DNA from 2 places in the Arthrobacter sp. TmtSoilC79 genome. Region 1 is predicted to be linked to the other one. Evidence: riboswitches for the same ligand, from Rfam matches in the RefSeq annotation. Region 1 holds a riboswitch; the other holds the start of a gene.
What was found. A riboswitch is a leader RNA that binds a small molecule or an ion and turns the genes downstream of it on or off. The one in region 1 is predicted to bind glycine.

Region 1 (6,781 bases):
GGTGGGGGCGTGGAAGCCGAAGTCGATCAGGCGCTTGGCAACGTCCTCAGCGGTGACGCCGGTCTTGGCCGTCAGTTCGCGCAGGTCCAGGATGCACTCGTGGGCCACCAGTCCGCCTTCGCCGGTGTAGAGGACCGGGAAGTGATCGTTCAGGCGGGATGCGATGTAGTTCGCAGCCAGCAGCGCCGACTTGGTTGCCTCGGTGAGGCCCTGGCCACCCATGAGCTTCACGTAGGCCCAGGAGATGGGCAGGACGCCGGCGGAACCGAAACGCGATGCCGAAATCGGGACGTCGTTGCCTTCGGTCCAGATGGCTGCATCGCCGGGCATGAACGGTGCAAGGTGCGCCTTGGCTGCCACGGGACCAACACCCGGGCCGCCGCCGCCGTGGGGGATGCAGAACGTCTTGTGCAGGTTCAGGTGGGACACGTCGCCGCCGAACTTGCCCGGCTGGGCGAGCCCAACCAGGGCGTTGAGGTTGGCGCCGTCAATGTAGACCTGGCCGCCGGCTGCGTGGATGGCGTCGCAGACTTCGCGAACGTCGGCATCGTACACACCGTGCGTGGACGGGTAGGTGATCATGATGGCCGACAACACCTCGCGGTTGGCCTCGATCTTGGCGGCAAGGTCCGCGTGATCGATCGTGCCGTCAGCAGCCGTGGCCACCACAACAACCTTCATGCCGGCCAGCACTGCCGAGGCTGCGTTGGTGCCGTGGGCGGAAGCGGGAATGAGGCAGACGTTGCGCTGCTCGTCGCCACGGGACAGGTGGTAGCCACGGATGGCCAGCAGGCCCGCGAGCTCTCCCTGGGAACCGGCGTTCGGCTGGATGGACACTTGGTCGTAGCCGGTGATCTCGGTCAGCTGGGATTCGAGGTCGGTGATGAGTTCGCGCCAGCCCTCGGTCTGGGAATCCGGAGCGAACGGGTGGATGGAGGCGAACTCGGGCCAGGAAATGGCTTCCATCTCAGCGGTGGCGTTCAGCTTCATGGTGCACGAGCCCAGCGGGATCATGGTGCGGTCCAGCGCGAGGTCCCGGTCCGAAAGCTTGCGGATGTAGCGCAGGAGCTGGGTTTCGGAGCGGTGCGTGTTGAACACCGGGTGCTGCATGAAGTCGCTGGTGCGCTCCACGGAAGCTTCAAGCGCGAAGCCTTCAGCGGCGTCAGCAACCGAAGCGCCGAAGACCGCCGCGACGTCAGCAACAACCTCGGAAGTGGTGGTCTCATCAACAGAGATACCAACAGTGTCAGCGTCAACGCCGCGCAGATTGATGCCCTTGGCCTCGGCAGCAGCGACGACCTCTGCAGCCTTGCCCGGGACGCGGACGGTGATGGTATCGAAGAAGGAACCGTGAAGGACCTCGACGCCGGCAGCCTTCAGTGATGCTGCAAGGGTGCGGGCGTGGCTGTGGGCGGTCTCGGCAATAGCCTTCAAACCCTCCGGGCCGTGATAGACCGCGTACATCGAGGCCACGATGGCCAGCAACGCCTGCGCGGTACAGATGTTGGACGTCGCCTTTTCGCGGCGGATGTGCTGCTCGCGGGTCTGCAGCGCCAAGCGGTAGGCGGGGACACCGGCGTCGTCCTTGGAAACGCCTACCAGGCGGCCGGGCATGGAACGCTCCAGGCCTTTCTGGACGGCCATGTAGGCCGCGTGCGGGCCGCCGAAGAACAGCGGAACACCCAGGCGCTGGGCGGAACCAACAGCAATATCGGCGCCCTGCTCACCGGGAGGGGTGATGAGCGTCAGGGAGAGGAGGTCGGCTGCGACCGTGACCAGCGCGCCGCGTTCCTTGGCTTCAGCAATGACAGCAGAGTGGTCGAACACGCGGCCGGAAACGCCGGGCTGCTGCAGGACAACGCCGTTGATGGCGCCTTCCGGGAGGCCCAGGGAGAGATCGGCGACCTCAACCTCGAAGCCGAGTGCTTCGGCGCGGCCCTTGACGATGGCGATGGTCTGCGGGAGGCAGTCGGCATCGAGGACGGTCTTGCCGTCCTGGACAGCCTTGTTCTTGTTGGCGCGGCGCATCATGAGGACGGCTTCGGCAACGGCGGTTGCTTCGTCAAGCAGGGAGGCGTTGGCGATGGGCAGGCCAACCAGGTCCTGGACCATGGTCTGGAAGTTCAGCAGCGCTTCAAGGCGGCCCTGGGAGATTTCCGGCTGGTACGGGGTGTAGGCGGTGTACCAGGCCGGGGACTCAAGGATGTTGCGGCGGATCACCGGCGGCGTCACGGTGTCGTAGTAGCCCTGGCCGATCATCTGGACGGCAGTCTTGTTCTTGGATGCGAGCTTGCGCAGTTCGGCAAGAACCTCGACTTCGCTCAGCGCGTTTTCCAGGGTGAGGGCAACATCCTGGCGGATATCGTTCGGAACGGCGGTGTCGACCAGCGAATCGACGGTGTCGTAGCCGACGGACTTGAGCATGGTCTCAATCTCGGACTGGCGGCGGGCGCCAATATGCCGATCGACGAAGGTGGTGGAGGCAGAACTAACCGTCACGAAGGAACTCCATTACTTGGGCGGCGTTTGGGTACGCCACAGCGGCTGGGTTCCTCCCCGCTCTGTATTGGACCTGAGAGTTTCCGCGGGTTGCGTGAACAACCATCGCTTGCACCGTCGGTGAGCACAGCGCCCATCCACCCTGAGGTGTGCTGAGTGCCTGCTGCTTTCCAGAGTTGCCTTGCCGCGGCGGTGCGTGGGCCTGAGAGATTCCTGGGGAGGGTTTGCTCCTACGGCGCCTGCATCACTTGCTTGCAGGACTCTCCCGCCGCAGATCAAAGGCATGTTCAGTTGTAGGTGGGCACCTTGTTGGGCACGCCACAAGAGTTAATTGTCCTACGCGCCGGGCTCTGCAGCAAATGGATGAATCACTACTTCCGCAGCCGCTCCAGGACCCCGAGCAGGATTTCGACGTCGGCCTCCCGCCCGGCGTTGCCGCCTTCCTGGCCGCCTTCAAAGATGGCATTGAAATAGAGGCCGTCGCCCATATAGCTGACGGCCTTGGCAACCTCCGGTCCGACGTCTTCGGCCAGCACGTCCAGCCAGCGCTGCTGGATGGCGGCGAACCGGCGGCGGGTTTCCTCGTGGGCCACTTCAGCCAGGCGGGTGGCAGCGACGAAGGCCCTGTCCATGGGGGTATCTGCCCAGAGCGATGACCGGATGAAGTAGGCAGCCGAACCATCGGGTGCTGCCTTCATTAGTTCAGTGTCTTCATCGGCGAGTAAGTCCAGGCGTTCCAACAGTGCCGTGATCAGCGCTTCCTTGTTGGGGAAGTGGTAGAGCAGCCCACCTTTGGATACCCCGGCACGTTTGGCAACGGCGTCGAGGGTGGCAGCCCTCTCCCCTACCTCTATAAGGAGGGCTTCAAAGGCATCCAGGACCGCGTCCCGGGCAACTGGTTTTCGTGGCATGTGTCCATCATTCCCTAAAGGCTCATGGGGCTGGTCAGTTGAAACTATACCGTCTGGACGGTACAGTAGTGGAATGTTCTCGCCGTCCCCAACCCAAGCACCCCGTTCCGCTGATCCCGTTAAGGGCCAGGCAGCACCGTGGCGCGACTGGACGGCTCTGGCACTCCTGATGTTTCCGGTGCTGCTGGTGGCCGTCGACAACACCGCGCTCACCTTTGCCCTGCCCGAAATTGCCCGCTCCCTGGACGTCGGCGGCGTCCAATTGCTCTGGATCGTTGACGCCTACCCGCTGGTTCTTGCCGCGTTGCTGGTATCCATGGGCAACCTCGGCGACAGGATCGGACGACGGCGGCTGCTGCTGATCGGCAGCACGGGCTTCGCGGCGGTTTCGGCTGCTACAGCTTTCGCGCCTTCGGCTGAGTGGCTCATTGCAGGACGCGCCGGCCTTGGCGTCTTCGGCGCCATGCTGATGCCCTCAACGCTGTCCTTGATCCGGAACATCTTCACCGATCCCAACCGGCGCCGGCTTGCCATCGCTGTCTGGGCTGCCGGTTTCTCCGGTGGTGCCGCCCTTGGACCCATCTTCGGCGGTTGGTTGGTAGAGCACTTCTGGTGGGGTGCGGTGTTCCTCGTGGCCGCTTTCCTGCTCCTGCCGCTTCTTGTTTTCGGCAGGGCACTCATTCCGGAATCCAAGGACGCCAATCCCGGCCGCGTGGACGTGGCCAGCATTGTCCTTTCCGTGGTCACCATGGCTCCGTTCGTCTACGGCATCAAGGAATTCGCAGTCCACGGCTTCGGGGCGTCCGCGGCCGCATTCATGGGCTTCGGCCTGGTGATGGGCATTCTGTTTGTGCGTCGCCAGCAGCGGATCGAGAACCCCATGCTGGACGTTGCCCTGTTCAATAACAAGGTCTTCAGCACTGCAATCGTGGCGAACGTCCTGTCGCTCTTCTCCATGACAGGCTTCATCTACTTCTTCGCCCAGCACCTGCAGCTTGTTGAGGGTCAGTCACCCATGGAAGCCGGAATCGCCATGATTCCCGCCCTCCTGGCAACAGTCATCGCCGGCCTGCTGGTGGTGCCGCTGGTCAGGCGTGTCCGCCCCGGATACGTGGTGGCCGCCGGCCTGACACTCAGCGCCGTGGGCTACTTGATTGTGATGGTGGGCGACCACGGCAGCGGCCCCGTCTTCCTGCTGTCCGCCTTGACGGTCCTCGCAATCGGCGTGGGCGCAGCGGAAACCATTTCCAATGACCTCATCCTGGCTTCCGTTCCGGCAAATAAGTCCGGCGCCGCCTCCGCAATCTCCGAGACCGGTTACGAACTGGGTTCGCTCCTGGGAACGGCTGTACTCGGATCCATCCTCACGGCTTCCTACCAGCACAACCTCGTGATTCCAGACGGCGTTTCCCCGCAGGCAGCCGGGAAGTCCAGCGAAACCCTTGCCGGCGCCGTGGATGCGGCCGCAGCCCTTCCGGCACCTTTGTCGGAGGCCCTGACGGTCGCCGCCCGGACGGCTTTCGAGTCCGGCGTCCACATCACTGCGGCGATTGGGCTGGTATTGATGGCTGGCGCGGCAGTGCTCGCCGCCGTCGTGCTCCGCCGTGTGCCGAAGGCGCAGTAGAGGCTCAGTAAGGACACAGCGCCGTTGTGAGGCCCGCTCCGCGTGATTCCGTAGGGATTTAGCACGCAAAGCGGGCCTCACAACGCTTCGGTTGGTGCCGCCTTTTTGTCGACGCCGGCAGTCAGGTCATCGATTCTGTCGAGGGCGTCGCTGAGCCTGCTGACCGTGCTCCATAGCTCTGGGTGCTGCTCCTTGACTTCCTCGAGCGCGGTTCCGGCGGAGGTCAGGGAGGCGAGGTCGAAACTTACGTTGGTTCGGGCTCCGCTGATGGCTGCACGGAGGGCTCCGAAACCGACCACGACGTCGGCGATCAGCGCGGGATTGCCGTGGGATGCGAGCCAGCCGAGGTCTTCAATGGCGTGGATGGCCCGCTCGCCCAGGACTGCGGAGGCCTTGGCAGCATCAACGGAGGCCTGGTGGATTGCGTCGTCGCGCTCCGGCCCGGGATCCAGGCGGAAGGCGGCGCCGAAGGCGTTGGAGGCGGAAGAGTCGTCGTCCGCCAATTGCAGGGCATCTTCACGCAGTTCACGGGCACGGGCATGGATGCCCGAGAGCTTTTCGTGCTGGTCCTCCCCGGCCTCGGTGTATCCGGCCACCATGGAGGTCAGGGAAGCGGCGATGGAGAGCATGACTCCTGTCCCGGCGCCACCGCCCGGCGAGCCGGTGGATTCGGCCAGCGCTTTGGTCCATTCCTCAACAGTGGATTGCTGTGTCGTGGCTGCTTGGGAATCATTCATGCCATCCAGTGTGCCGGGGCTTCCCAGGCTTTGCATCTTCAGGCTGGATACACTGGCCAGACCTAGGCGTCGAATGAAAAGGGCAGACTCATGACCATTGACCTCGAAGAGCTGTACAAAGACCTGCACGCCCATCCCGAGTTGTCCTTCCAAGAGACCCGGACAGCCGGGATTGCAGCGGCGCACCTGGAAGACCTTGGCTTCACTGTCCACCGAAACATCGGAAAAACCGGCGTGGTCGGCGTTCTGGAAAACGGACCCGGACCGGTAGTGATGCTCAGGGCAGACATGGATGCACTGCCCGTCAAGGAAGCAACCTGCCTGGACTATGCGAGCACGGCCATGGGTGTTGACCATGAGGGCAAGGACATGCCGGTCATGCACGCTTGCGGCCATGACGTACACGTCAGTTGCCTGGTTGGCGCGGTGGAGGTTTTGGTCGCGCAACGTGATCAGTGGCAGGGCACCCTGGTGGCCCTCTTCCAGCCAGCCGAGGAGTGGGGTGGCGGGGCCGAAACCATGGTGGCCGATGGCCTGTACGACGCCGTGCCCAAACCCGACGTCGTACTGGGCCAGCACGTAGCCCCCTTCCCCGCCGGCTGGTTCGGAATCCGGCCCGGTGTCACCATGGCATCCGCCGATTCCCTCAACATCACCCTCCATGGGCGCGGCGGTCACGGTTCACGCCCGGAGACCACTGTTGACCCGGTGCTGATGGCTGCGGCAACCACCGTCCGGCTGCAGGGCATTGTTGCCCGTGAGCTGGCAGCGAGTGATTCCGCGGTAGTGACCGTGGGGCAGATCCACTCGGGCACCAAGAACAACATCATTCCCGAAACAGCAACTTTGGGACTCAGCGTCCGCACCTTCAGCAATGACACCCGGGATAAGATCCTCGGTTCCATCGAGCGCATTGCCGCGGCAGAATCCACAGCGTCAGGGGCACCCAAAGACCCGGAGATTCAGTTTGAAGAGCACTTTCCGCTGACCGTCAACGATCAGGCTGCCAC
Region 2 (6,781 bases), 3.5 Mb from region 1:
GAACACCAGGTTCGCCGCGAAGAAGCCCACGTACATGACCACCACAATGACCACTATCAGCAGGGCACCAAAGGAACCGAACTGGCCGCGGGTCTGGATCATTTGGGCCACACCCAGTTGCGGGCCCTGGGCGGAGTGCAGCGCCATGAAGATGCCGCCCACCACGTTGCCGATGATGATGCCCACGATCGCCGGAACGAATCCCAGGCCGAACACCGTGGTGGCGAGCCCGCCGGTCACGATGGTCATGATCATGATGTTGGAGCCGAACCAGATGGTGAAGAGATCCCGCGCCTTGCCGTGCCGCTCGTTGAGGGGGATCGGCTGGATGGTCTTGTCCTCGAGGCGTGGCACCTCGGTTGTGGTGGGCACGGTGTTCATGACGCACTCCGGGATGCTGAAGCGAGTTCGCGGACAGCTGCGCTGTTTGACTCGCTGCGGTTTGACTTGCTTCGGTTTACCATCAGCCCCAGCAGATCGAACACCAGGGTGGCGGCGGCAACGGTGGTGATGTCCGCGTGATCGTAGGCAGGGGCGACTTCCACGACGTCGGCGCCCACGATGTTGATGCCGTTCAGTCCGCGGAGCAAGGCCAGGAGTTCGCGGGAGTGGAGCCCGCCCATCTCCGGGGTGCCGGTTCCGGGAGCGAAGGCCGGGTCCAGGACGTCGATGTCGATGGAGACGTACACGGGGGTGTCCCCGAGCCTGTCCTTCACGCGCTGGATGGCGGCCGGAACGCCGATCACGTCCAGGTCCGAGCACCGAATGATCTGGAACCCGAACTCGTGGTCCCGGAGGAAGTCGTTGCGGTCATAGACCGGCCCGCGGATTCCCACGTGCATGGACTTGTCCTCCACCAGCAGGCCTTCCTCGAACGCCCGCCGGAAGATGGTGCCGTGCGTGATGGGCTGGTCGAAATAGGTATCCCAGGTGTCCAGATGCGCATCGAAATGCAGCAGTGCCACCGGACCGTGGACTGTGTTCAGGGCCCGCAGCATGGGCAGGGCGATGGTGTGGTCGCCACCGATGGAGATGAGCCGCTTGTCCTCGCTGATCAGGGGCAAGGCCTGCTCCTCGATCTCACGGACTGCCCGGGCGATGTCGTAGGGGGTGCAGGCGATATCGCCGGCGTCCACAACCTGGGCTTCGTAGACAGGTTCAACGTCCAGCTCCGGGTGGTAGCCGGGGCGCAGGAGGCGGGAGGCCTCGCGGACCGCGGCAGGACCGAAACGGGCGCCGGGCCGGAAGGAGGTTCCGCCGTCGAACGGTACGCCGACGATCGCAATGTCGTAATCCGGGACGCGGTCGATTTGGGGGAGGCGGGCGAAGGTGCCGAGGCCTGCATACCGGGGGACTTTGGTTGCATCAACCGGGCCGATGGGCTTGTGCGTTGTCATTGACGGATCCTTGGGGTGAGGGGTGCTCGCCGTTGAGCGGGAAGTACGTAATTCCATTGTTGGTGACGTGGATCACTCCGGATAGCGGTACATTGACTACAAATGGCCGAGCCGTTTAGACGAATGTCTAAGTCCCGCTGAACCGCGTGGCAGGACCCAACACAAAGGCCAGGAACCGGAGCGGAAACATGGCGATTACCGTCGCTGAACTCATCGCAGAGCCGCAACTAGGACTCACCCTCCTGGCCGGAAAAGCCGGCCTGGACAACCGCATCACCTGGGCCCACACCTCAGACCTGCCCAAGCTCTGGGAATGGGTCACCGGCGGAGAACTCATGATGACCAACGGCCTCTCCATACCCGCCGACGCAGCAGGCCAAGTGGCGCTCGCCGAGGCCCTCATGGACAGCGGTGCCAGTGCGCTGGCCATTGGCGAGAAAATGCACGCACCGCCCCTCACCCGGGAATTCCTGGCCGCCTGCGAGCAGCTCCCCTTGCCCCTGATCAACATCCCGTACCCGCTGCCATTCATCGCGATAGCCCGGTCGGTAGCCGAGTCCTCCCTGCTCGAAGAGTCGCGCCGGCTGCGGCAAACGGCCCGCGTCTACGATCTCCTCCGCACCGCCGGGGCCTCCGAGGACCATTGGCAAAGCCTGGTCCAGCGGCTGGCCACCGAACTCGACGCGGACCTGTTCGTGGTGGACCGCCGTTGCCTCCACCCCTGGCATCCCGACGGGCAGTCCCTCCCGGTGTTCCTGGCTGAAGAGTGGGCTCCCTTGTCCGGGCAGGTATCCCTCGCGGGGAAGAACTTCCAATGGCACCGCATCCGCGGCCGGCACGTGCTCACCATGGACATTCCCACCCATGCCAACGCGCTCCTGGTGGTGCTGCCCAACAACGAACCGCACCCGGACGCCGTCGTGCTTCTCCATGCCGCAACGGTGCTGGGACTGCAGTTGTCGCGCATTGTCTTGTCCCTGGAAGGCCGCCATCGCCTTGCCGGCGAGTTCCTGCTGCAGGCCATGGACGGGCGCCTCGGGGCCGCGGAGATGGAGAGCCGGCTGGCTGCATTCGACGTTCCGCCCGAGGAATTCCTGCTCGCCTCCCTGACGGCGGCCGCCGAACCAAAAGCGACCGACCAAAAAACTGCGGACGACGGCGACAAGCTGGCCAACGTACACATCGAACTGTGGCGGCACGGGGTTGCGTCGGCGTCGCTGAAGCGGAACAACAGGCTCCACGTGGTGGTCCCGGCAGGCGTGCCGGACGACGTCCTGGTTCATTGCGCCGGCCTGGAAACCTCGATCGGAATCAGCGCACCGGCAGCAGTGTCCACTATCCAACGCGCATTGCAGGAGTCCCTCTGGGCACTTGGTTCCGCCCGGGCCAACAAGCTGGGGCTGGCCCGCTATGCCGAAGGGCCGTCGTGGCTTGGGCTTACCGGATTCGAGGAAGGAACGGCGCTGGTGAGACGGTTGCTCGGGCCGATTTTCGACTACGAACAGAGCCAGGAAGGCGACCTCATCCTGACGTTGAGGACGTATTTGGACTCGCAGCGTTCCTGGCAAAAGACCGCGGCTGCGCTCTTCGCCCACCGGCAAACCATCATTTACCGGATGCGGAAAATCGGCGAACTGACGGGGCTGGACATGGGTGAAACGTCCACAGTTGCCCAGCTCTGGTTCGCCCTGCAGATCCACGAGGCGATGCATCAGTAGCCACACCTTGCTTGCGCTTTTTCGCGGGAAGCGGCTATGGTGTGAAGCGTGTCACTCATGGTGATGCAACGCTTTTGATCTGCGGCGGGAGAGTCCTGCCGGTACATCCAGTCAGGCGCCGTAGGAGCAAATCCTCCCCAGGAATCTCTCAGGCCCATGTACCGCCGCGGGTAGGCAACTCTGGAAAGCAGTCCGGGTAACCGGGCTCACCGACGGTGCAAGCAGACGGCATGTGGAAACACAGTCTGCGGAATCTCTCAGGTCCAATACAGAGCGGGGAGGAACCCCACATCATCGTGGCGCTCACTGGGCGCCTGAATCATGGAGTTCCTCTTGACTGTTCAATCAACCCCCACCGCCTTCGCGGACCGGCACATCGGCGCCCGCCGCCAAGCCGATGTTGACACCATGCTCAAGGTCATCGGCTACGACTCTGTCGACGGACTCGTGGACGTCGCCGTCCCCGATTCCATCCGCCAGGACACGGCCCTGAAGTTGCAGGACGCCCTTACCGAGGTGCAGGTCCTCGCCGAGCTCCGCAAGCTCGCGTCCAAGAACAAGACCGCCGTTCAAATGATCGGCCAGGGCTACTACGACACCGTCACGCCCCCGGTCATCCGCCGCAACATCCTCGAAGCACCCGCCTGGTACACGGCGTACACGCCCTACCAGCCCGAAATTTCGCAGGGCCGCCTCGAAGCGCTGCTGAACTTCCAGACCATGGTGCAGGACCTCACGGGCCTTCCCGTTGCCAACGCCTCGCTGCTGGATGAAGCAACTGCCGTGGCCGAGGCTGTGCTGTTGATGCGCCGGGCCAACAAGTCCAAGACGGCCAAGGACGGCAAGACGGTCCTGGACGCCGACCTCCTTCCGCAGACCATCGCCATTGTGAAGGGCCGCGCCGAAGCCCTTGGCTTCGAGGTTGTCATCACTGACCTTTCGGCGGGCCTTCCCGATGGCGACATCAACGGCATCGTCCTTCAGCAGCCCGGTGTTTCGGGCCGCGTGTTCGACCACTCCGCTGTGATCGCTTCCGCGAAGGAACGCGGCGCGCTGGTCACGGTTGCCGCTGATTTGCTGGCGCTCACCCTCATCACGCCCCCGGGCGAACAAGGTGCGGACATCGCCGTCGGAACTGCGCAGCGCTTTGGTGTCCCGCTGTTCTTCGGCGGCCCGCACGCCGCGTACATGGCCGTCCGCGAAGGCATGGAACGTACCCTCCCGGGCAGGATCGTGGGTGTGTCCAAGGACAACGCCGGCGTCCCCGCTTACCGCCTGGCCCTGCAGACCCGCGAGCAGCACATCCGCCGCGAAAAGGCGACGTCCAACATCTGCACCGCACAGGCCCTGCTTGCGATTGTTGCCTCCATGTACGCCGTGTACCACGGTCCCGAAGGCTTGAAAGCGATCGCCGAGACCATCCACGGCCACGCCCGCGTTTTGGCCGCGACCCTGCAGAAAGCCGGCCGCGAACTCGTCTCCGAATCCTTCTTCGACACCCTCACGGTCCGCGTCCCGGGCAAGGCAGACAAGGTCATCTCCGCCGCCGAAGCCCGCGGTATCAACCTGCGCCTCATCGACGCGGACACTGTTGGCGTTTCCGTTGATGAAACCACGACGCCGGAGGTCCTCGCCGCTGTGGCCGTCGCCTTTGGTGCCGGCCCGGTAGGGGACGCCACCGGATTCGAATTGCCCGCTGAGGTAGTCCGCACCTCCGATTTCCTGCAGCACCCGGTGTTCAACACGCACCGTTCCGAGACGCAGCTGTTGCGCTATATCCGCAAGCTGTCAGACCGGGACCTCGCGCTGGACCGCACCATGATCCCGCTGGGTTCGTGCACCATGAAGCTGAACGCCACCGCTGAGATGGAAGCCATTTCCTGGCCGGAGTTCGCCTCGATCCACCCGTTCGCTCCGGACCACCAGACAGCGGGCTGGCGCGAGCTGATCGAGGACCTCGAAGCGGACCTGACCGAGATCACCGGCTACGACCAAGTTTCCATCCAGCCGAACGCCGGTTCCCAGGGCGAGCTCGCGGGACTCCTGGCGATCCGCGGCTACCACCTGTCCCGTGGCGACGAGCAGCGCAACGTCTGCCTCATTCCTGCCTCGGCCCACGGCACCAACGCAGCCTCGGCAGTGCTGGCCGGCATGAAGGTTGTTGTGGTGGCCACGGCTGCTGACGGCACGATCGATCACGCGGACCTTGCCGCCAAGATCGAGGCCAACCGCGAGGTGTTGTCGGCCATCATGATCACCTACCCGTCCACGCACGGTGTGTACGATGCCGACGTCCGCGAAGTCTGCGACGCCATCCACGCAGCCGGCGGCCAGGTGTACGTTGACGGCGCCAACTTGAATGCACTGGTTGGCCTTGCCCAGCCGGGCAAGTTCGGCGGCGACGTGTCCCACCTGAACCTGCACAAGACCTTCTGCATCCCCCACGGCGGCGGCGGCCCGGGTGTCGGGCCGGTTGCTGCGAAGGCACACCTGGCTCCGTTCATGCCGGGCGACGCGAACAAAGCAGCGCACGAACCCGGTCACGGCGTTGCCATCTCCGCTTCCCGTTATGGCTCCGCCGGTGTGCTGCCGATTTCGTGGGCGTACGTGAAGCTCATGGGCGGGCAGGGTTTGACGGAAGCTACCAAGTCGGCGCTGCTGGCCGCGAACTATGTTGCTTCCTGCCTGGATGAGCACTTCCCTGTTCTGTACACCGGCGAGGGCGGGCTCGTGGCCCATGAGTGCATCCTGGACCTCCGTGAACTGACAGCCCGCACGGGTGTCACGGCCGAAGATGTTGCCAAGCGCCTGATCGACTTCGGCTTCCACGCCCCCACTCTGGCGTTCCCCGTTGCGGGCACCTTGATGGTGGAGCCAACGGAGTCCGAGGACCTTGCCGAGATCGACCGCTTCATCGAAGCCATGATCACCATCCGTGCCGAGATCGACCAGGTAGCCGGCGGTGATTTCACTGTTGAGAAGTCGCCGCTGCGCAACGCGCCGCACACGGCTGCCGCCGTCGTGAGTTCCGCCTGGGACCGCGAATACCCGCGCGAGCAGGCCGCCTTCCCGGTCCACCACCTCAAGCAGGACAAGTACTTCCCGCCCGTCGGAAGGATCGACGGCGCCGCAGGCGACCGGAACCTGGTGTGCTCCTGCCCTCCCCTCGAAGCGTTTGAAAACTAAGGACTCCCCACATGTCTGAGAATTACACCGCTCTCTATGAGCAGCACAAAAAGGCCGGCGCCTCCTTCACCGACTTCGGTGGCTGGCAGATGCCGCTCAAATACTCCTCGGAGTTGGCCGAGCACCACGCCGTCCGCAAGTCCGCAGGCCTTTTCGACCTCTCCCACATGGGCGAAGTCTGGGTCACCGGTCCCGACGCGGCTGCCTTCTTGGACTATGCGCTGGTGGGCAAGTTGTCCGCCGTCGCGGTAGGCAAAGCCAAGTACTCACTGATCTGCAACGCCGATGGCGGCATCATCGACGACCTCATCACCTACCGCCGGCCCTCACCCGAAGACGGCGTGGACAAGTACCTGGTAGTCCCCAACGCGGGCAACGCGAAGGTGGTTGCTGCCGCACTTCTGAAGCGTGCGGCCGGTTTTAACGTTGCGGTGGAAGATGCTTCCGCCGAGACGTCCCTCGTCGCCGTGCAGGGTCCGA

Region 2: linked by a shared signal. The riboswitch ahead of gcvP (aminomethyl-transferring glycine dehydrogenase) and the one ahead of gcvP (aminomethyl-transferring glycine dehydrogenase) in region 1 are both predicted to bind glycine.

Annotation. Positions count from the first base shown of each region.
Region 1 is NZ_AP046051.1:3,651,227-3,658,007, forward strand. Features, by position in the region: gene gcvP (aminomethyl-transferring glycine dehydrogenase) at 1-2,499, opposite strand, end outside; glycine riboswitch at 2,552-2,678, opposite strand; glycine riboswitch at 2,680-2,777, opposite strand; gene AC6JA3_RS16635 (TetR/AcrR family transcriptional regulator) at 2,871-3,410, opposite strand; gene AC6JA3_RS16640 (MFS transporter) at 3,484-5,034, shown strand; gene AC6JA3_RS16645 (cyclodeaminase/cyclohydrolase family protein) at 5,112-5,771, opposite strand; gene AC6JA3_RS16650 (amidohydrolase) at 5,862-6,781, shown strand, end outside.
Region 2 is NZ_AP046051.1:183,232-190,012, forward strand. Features, by position in the region: gene AC6JA3_RS00900 (purine-cytosine permease family protein) at 1-381, opposite strand, end outside; gene speB (agmatinase) at 378-1,397, opposite strand; gene AC6JA3_RS00910 (PucR family transcriptional regulator) at 1,586-3,115, shown strand; glycine riboswitch at 3,191-3,289, shown strand; glycine riboswitch at 3,290-3,397, shown strand; gene gcvP (aminomethyl-transferring glycine dehydrogenase) at 3,449-6,301, shown strand; gene gcvT (glycine cleavage system aminomethyltransferase GcvT) at 6,313-6,781, shown strand, end outside.